One region of the Actinacidiphila sp. DG2A-62 genome, then DNA from elsewhere that is predicted to be linked to it. Evidence: riboswitches for the same ligand, from Rfam matches in the RefSeq annotation. Region 1 holds a riboswitch; the other holds the start of a gene.
The links. A riboswitch is a leader RNA that binds a small molecule or an ion and turns the genes downstream of it on or off. The one in region 1 is predicted to bind ZMP and ZTP.
Positions count from the first base shown of each region.

Region 2: another riboswitch for ZMP and ZTP. It lies ahead of VSR01_RS14220 (bifunctional 5,10-methylenetetrahydrofolate dehydrogenase/5,10-methenyltetrahydrofolate cyclohydrolase); the one in region 1 lies ahead of VSR01_RS34455 (glycine hydroxymethyltransferase).

Region 1 covers NZ_JAYMGI010000002.1:7,809,679-7,812,878, forward strand. The annotation lists gene VSR01_RS34445 (hypothetical protein) at 1-1, shown strand, start outside; gene VSR01_RS34450 (DUF4190 domain-containing protein) at 178-432, shown strand; gene VSR01_RS34455 (glycine hydroxymethyltransferase) at 475-1,959, opposite strand; ZMP/ZTP riboswitch at 1,981-2,071, opposite strand; gene VSR01_RS34460 (enoyl-CoA hydratase/isomerase family protein) at 2,237-3,200, shown strand, end outside.
Region 2 covers NZ_JAYMGI010000002.1:3,249,521-3,252,720, forward strand. The annotation lists gene VSR01_RS14215 (dolichyl-phosphate-mannose--protein mannosyltransferase) at 1-1,017, shown strand, start outside; gene VSR01_RS14220 (bifunctional 5,10-methylenetetrahydrofolate dehydrogenase/5,10-methenyltetrahydrofolate cyclohydrolase) at 1,257-2,123, opposite strand; ZMP/ZTP riboswitch at 2,147-2,232, opposite strand; gene VSR01_RS14225 (penicillin-binding transpeptidase domain-containing protein) at 2,497-3,200, shown strand, end outside.

The DNA.
Region 1 (3,200 bases):
AGACCCGCCGCCGAGCCGGCCGGCCGAGCGCCCGCGGCGCCCGCCGATCCCGCCCGTCCACCACCGTCCTCGGAAGGGAACACCGTGAACACCGCAACGCACCCGGCCCCCGCCTCCGCCAAGGCGTCCACCGACGCGCCCGGCAAGGCGTCCACCGACGCACCCGCCAAGGCCGCCCTGTCCGCCGCCGAGCGCGGCCGCCGCGACGCCGACGGCATGGCCGTCGCGTCCTTCCTGCTCGGCCTGCCCGGCCTGCTCGTCATGAACATCGTGCTCGGCCCGGCCGCGATCGTCCTGGCGGTCACCGCGTACGCGCGCGGCACCCGCCGCCGGGGCCGCGCGCTGCTCGGCCTGGCGCTCGGCGTCGCCGACCTGGTGGTCCTCGTCGCACTGACCATCGCCGACCACGGCGTCCTGTGGTCCTTCAGCTGACCCGGCCGGCCGAGCCGGCCTGCTCCGGCCGCGCCGGGCCGGTCAGCCGAGGTCGATCGCCGGGTACAGCGGGAAGCCCGCGACCAGGTCGGCGGCCTGCCCGGCGATCCGCTCGGCCAGGCCGTCGGCCAGCACGTAATTGGCCTTCGACAGGCCGCCCTTGGCAGCCGGGGCCGCGCTCGTCCCGGACAGCACCGCGTCGATCAGGTCGGCGATCTCGTCCATCTCCGCGGTCCCCAGCCCCCGCGTGGTCAGCGCGGGCGTGCCGATCCTGATGCCGGAGGTGTACCAGGCGCCGTTCGGGTCCTGCGGCACCGAGTTGCGGTTGGTGACGATGCCCGACTCCAGCAGCGCCGCCTCCGCCTGGCGGCCGGTCAGACCGTACGAGGACACGTCGATGAGCACCAGGTGGTTGTCCGTGCCGCCGGTCACCAGCTTCGCCCCGCGCTTCAGCAGCCCCTCGGCCAGCGCCCGCGAGTTGTCGACGATCGCCTGCGCGTAGGAGCGGAACTCCGGCCGCGCCGCCTCGGCCAGCGCCACCGCCTTCGCCGCCATCACGTGCGGCAGCGGGCCGCCCAGCACCATCGGGCAGCCGCGGTCGACGTGCTCGGCCAGCGTGTCGTCGCACAGCACCATGCCGCCGCGCGGGCCGCGCAGCGACTTGTGCGTGGTGGTGGTGACGATGTTCGCGTGCGGCACCGGGTCGAAGTCGCCGGTCAGCACCTTGCCCGCGACCAGGCCCGCGAAGTGCGCCATGTCCACCATCAGCGTCGCGCCGACCTCGTCGGCGATCTCGCGCATGATCCGGAAGTTGACCAGCCGCGGGTACGCCGAGTAGCCGGCGACGATGATCAGCGGGCGGAACTCGCGGGCGCTCGCGCGCAGCGCGTCGTAGTCCACCAGGCCGGTGCGCGGGTCGGTGCCGTAGCTGCGCTGGTCGAACATCTTGCCCGAGATGTTGGGCCGGAAGCCGTGGGTGAGGTGGCCGCCGGCGTCCAGGGACATGCCCAGCATGCGCTGGTTGCCGAAGGCCGCGCGCAGCTTCGCCCAGTCCTGCTCGGACAGGTCGTTGACCTGCCGCACGCCGGCCTCGGCGAGCGCCGGGGCCTCCACCCGCTGGGAGAGCACCGCCCAGAACGCGACCAGGTTCGCGTCGATCCCCGAGTGCGGCTGCGCGTACGCGTGCGCGGCGCCGAAGACGCTCTTGGCGTGCTCGGCGGCCAGCGACTCGACGGTGTCCACGTTGCGGCAGCCGGCGTAGAAGCGGCGGCCGACGGTGCCCTCGGCGTACTTGTCGCTGAACCAGTTGCCCATCGCCAGCAGCACGGCGGGCGAGGCGTAGTTCTCGCTCGCGATCAGCTTGAGCATCTCGCGCTGGTCGGTCAGCTCCGCCGCGATCGCGTCGGCGACGCGCGGCTCGACGCCGCGGATCACGTCCAGCGCGCTGCGGAAGGCGGTGGACTCGGTGGTACGGCCGTCCGCCGCATCGGCGGCGGGCGGTGCGGTGAGGTCGTGCTGCTGCGCCATGGCTGTCCTCCGGTCGCGGTACGGGACGGCCCAGGCGCACGGCACATATGTCTTGGACGAGCCGCTCCCCGATGGTTGAACCCATCCCTGCGCGCCAGTCACGGCTCGCGCCGAGCTTATCGCGTCCCGCTCGCGGTCGCTCCGGCTGCCCGGACGCCGGGCGCCGACCACCAGGAGCGCGCGGGGGAACCGCGCCCCCCGCGGTGAACGTCCGGCGTCTAGGCTGCCGGGAGGGGCGACCGGGCCGAAGGGCCGTGACCGGGAGAGGGGAGCGCACGTGAGGGAGTCCGTGCGGGAGCACGTCACCGCCGGGGTCGGCGTCATCGACCTGGACCGCCCGAGCGCGCTGAACGCGCTGGACCTGGCCATGGTGCGGCGGATGACCGACACGCTGACGCGCTGGCGCGCCGACCCCGCGGTCCGCTCGGTGGTGGTGCGCAGCACCTCGCCGAAGGCGTTCTGCGCCGGCGGCGACATCCGGGCGATGCGCGACGCCGGGATGGCCGGCGACGACGCCGCGGTCCGGACGTACTTCTCCGAGGAGTACGCCCTTGACCTGCTGATCGCGCGCTACCCCAAGCCGTACACCGCGCTGATCGACGGCTACGCGATGGGCGGCGGCCTCGGCATCTCGGTGCACGGGTCGGCGCGGGTGGTGACCGAACGCGCGTCGCTGGCCATGCCGGAGAGCGCGATCGGCTTCTTCCCCGACATCGGCGCCAGCTACTTCCTGCCCCGGCTGCCCGGCGCGGTCGGCCGGTGGCTCGGGCTGACCGGCACCCGGATCGGCGGTGCGGCCGCCGTGGAGTGCGGGCTGGCCACCCACTACGTGCCCGCGGCCGAACTGCCGGCGCTGGAGGCCGGCTTGCTCGGCGGCGGGGAGCCGGCCGCCACGCTGGACCTCTTCGCCGCGCCCGCGCCCGTCTCGGAGATCGCCGGGCGCCGCGCCGTGATCGACCGCTGCTTCGGCGCGCCGGACCTGGCCGGGGTGCGCGAGCGGCTGGCCGCGGAGGCGGGGGGCACCGAGACCGGGGGCACCGAGGCGGGGGGCGCCGAGACCGGGGGCGCCGAGGCGGGGGGCGCCGAGACCGGGGGCGCCGAGGAGGACCGGGAGTGGGCCGCGGAGACACTCGCCGTGCTCGACGGCGCCTCGCCGATGAGCCTGCGGATCACCTGGGACCTGCTGCGCGCCGGCGAGGGCGCGACGCTGGAGGACTGCCTCGCCCGCGAGCTGGAGCTGG
Region 2 (3,200 bases), 4.6 Mb from region 1:
GGCTGCCTGCTGGTGGACCGCGACTGGTCGCGAGCCCGGCTGGCGGCGGCGCTGCCGGTGGACGACGACGGCTTCGCCGGGCCGGACCGGCACACCGGCGATCGCGCCGGGATGGGCTGGCGGCCCTGGCGGCTGGCGGCCGGCTTCTTCCTGGGGCTCGCCGCGGCGAGCAAGTGGAACGGCCTGTACTTCCTGGCGTTCTTCATGGTGATGACGCTGCTGTGGGACGTCGGCTCGCGCCGTCTGGCCGGCGCCCGCCGCCCGTGGGTGGCGATGCTGCGCAAGGACCTGGGCTGGTCGGTGGTGTCGATCGTGCCGGTGGCGCTGGTGACGTATCTGGCGACCTGGACCGGCTGGTTCCTGTCCGACAACGGCTACGGGCGGCACTGGGCGGACGGCCGCGGCGGCACGTGGTCGTGGATCCCGGCGCCGATCCGCAGCCTGTGGCACTACGAGTACCAGGTCTACCAGTTCAACGTCGGCCTGCACACGCCGCACCCGTACCAGTCGAACCCGTGGAGCTGGATCGTCCTCGGGCGGCCGGTGTCGTACTTCTTCGAGTCGCCGAAGTACGGCGAGGCCGGCTGCCACACCAGGAGCGGCTGCTCGCGGGAGATCCTGGCGCTGGGCACGCCGCTGCTGTGGTGGTCGGCGTGCTTCGCGCTGGTCTACCTGCTCTACCGCTGGATCATGCGGCGCGACTGGCGGGCCGGCGCGATCCTGTGCGCCGCGGCGGCGGGCTGGGTCCCCTGGTTCCACTACCAGGACCGCACGATCTTCTACTTCTACGCGGTCGCCTTCGTCCCCTACCTCTGCCTCGCGGTCACCATGATGATCGGCGCCTTCCTCGGCCCCCCGGGCTCATCAGAACCCCGCCGCATGTGGGGCGCCGTGGGCGCCGGCACCCTCGTCCTCCTCATCATCTGGAACTTCATCTACTTCTTCCCGATCTACACGGGCATGACCATCCCCTACTCGGGGTGGCAGGCGAGAATGTGGTTCGACTCCTGGATCTGACCAGGTCACGAGCCTGACGTCGTACGCCGAGGGGCCCCGCGCCGGTTGATCGGGCGCGGGGCCCCTCGGGGAGTCGGACCGTGGCGGCTTCGACTCGGCGCGGCACGGGCCGCCGGCCGATCTCCTCACCGCTCCCGCGCGGCGCGGCGCGCCCGCAGCCGATCCCGGAGCGGCCTCCTCCTGGGGCGATCGTGGGTCACCGCCCCCCGGCAGCGCGAGGCGGGGCGCGCCGGGCGGGGTCAGATGTGCTGGACTCCGAGCTGGTTCGCCGCGGCGGTCACGGTCTGTTCGAGCAGGACCGCGATGGTCATCGGGCCCACGCCGCCGGGTACGGGAGTGATGAGGCGGGCGCGGGTGCGGGCGGTGTCGAAGTCCACGTCGCCGACGTTGCCCGGGTTGTATCCGGCGTCGATCACGACGGCGCCGGGCTTGATGTCCTCGCCGCGGATCAGCCGGGGGCGCCCCACGGCCGCCACGACGACGTCCGCCCGGCGGACCGTCCCCGGCACGTCGGCCGTGCGCGAGTGGCAGTACGTCACCGTCGCGTCCCGCGCGAGCAGCAGCATCCCCGCCGGTTTGCCGAGGATGGCGCTGCGGCCCACCACGACGGCGTGCTTGCCGGCGAGTTCGACGCCGTACGCGTCCAGCAGCCGCATGATCCCGCCCGGTGTGCAGGACACGAAGCCCGGCAGGCCGAAGCCCATCGCGGCGAAGGAGTGCATCGTGACCCCGTCGACGTCCTTGTCCGGCGCGATGGCCTCGAACGCCGCGCGCTCGTCGATGTGCGGACCGCAGGGGTGCTGGAGCAGGATGCCGTGCACGTCGGGGTCGGCGGACAGGCCGGCGAGGGTGTCGACCAGCTCGGCGGTCGTGGTGGCGGCGGGCAGCCCGACGTGCCGGGACCGGATGCCCGCCTTCGCGCACCGCGCCTGCTTCATGCGGACGTACGTGGCGGACGCGGGGTCCTCTCCCACCAGCACGGTCGCCAGGCACGGGACCGTGCCCGTCGCCCGTGAGATCTCCGCCGCCTTGACGGCGGCCTCCTCGACGATGCGTCCGGCGAGGCCGGTGCCGTCCATGAGCTGGGCCGTCTGCGTCTCGGACACGGCTGTCCTCCAGGGCGTTGCTGGCTGCTCGCCCAGGCGCACGGCATCGACGTCTCGTCGGACCGCTCCCCGGTGGTGCTCCACCTCAGCGCCAGTCACGGCCCGACCCGACTGTAGTCGACCCGCCGGCGGGGCGGCGCGGGGTCGGGCCACGGGAGCCTGAGCCGCACGCGGGGGCCAGGGTTCGGGGGCGCGGGGCCGGCCGCGGGTTCGCGGCCCGGTTGGGGCGACGGTCCGGCATCGGGGCGGCGGGTTCCGGTTCTTACGAAGTCGTGTGAAGCCGTGGCCTGTTCGAGACCCAGGAGGTCGTACGGGTCCCGTAGAGTCCCGAGGGCGTCGGCGTGGGGGCCGCGCTCATGGGGAGGGGGCGGCCGTGCCCGTCGCAAGGGGAGTCAAGATCGGCATCGTCGGCGCGGTGTTCGCCGGGATGCTGGGCGTCGCAGGGTTCGGCGCGTACAACATCTACACCTCGCTCGACGGGAGCGGCGGCGGAAGCGGCAGCGGGAGCGGGAGCGGCGGGTCGGACACGACGCGGGCCGCGGCCGTGAACACCGCGCCGCCCAGCGCGAAGGAGGTCGCGGACACCGCGAGCGCCTTCCTGACGGCGTGGTCGTCCGGCGACACCGCGAAGGCGGCCGCGCTGACCGACTCCGCGCCGGCCGCGACCGCCGCGCTCAACGGCTACCGCACCACGGCCCGCGTCGGCACCGTGACCGCCACCCCGGGCGTCCCGGCCGCGGCCACGCCGACGAAGGTGCCGTTCACGGTGAACGCCGTGGTCACCTACCAGGGCGTCAGCAGGACCTGGCGGTACGAGTCCTCGCTCACGGTGGCCCGCGCCGCCTCGGGCCACCCGGCGGTCGCGTGGGCCGCGTCGGTGCTCCAGCCGGCCCTGGCCGACGGCGACACGCTCGTGACCGGGCCGGCGGCGACGCCCGACCTGGAGTTCCTGGACCGCAACGACCATGTGATGACCGCCGCGCAGTACCCGTCGCTCGCCGGGATCTTCGCCAAGATGCGCACCTCGTACACCGACAAACTGACCGGCGGCACGCCGGGCGTGGACACGTACGTGCG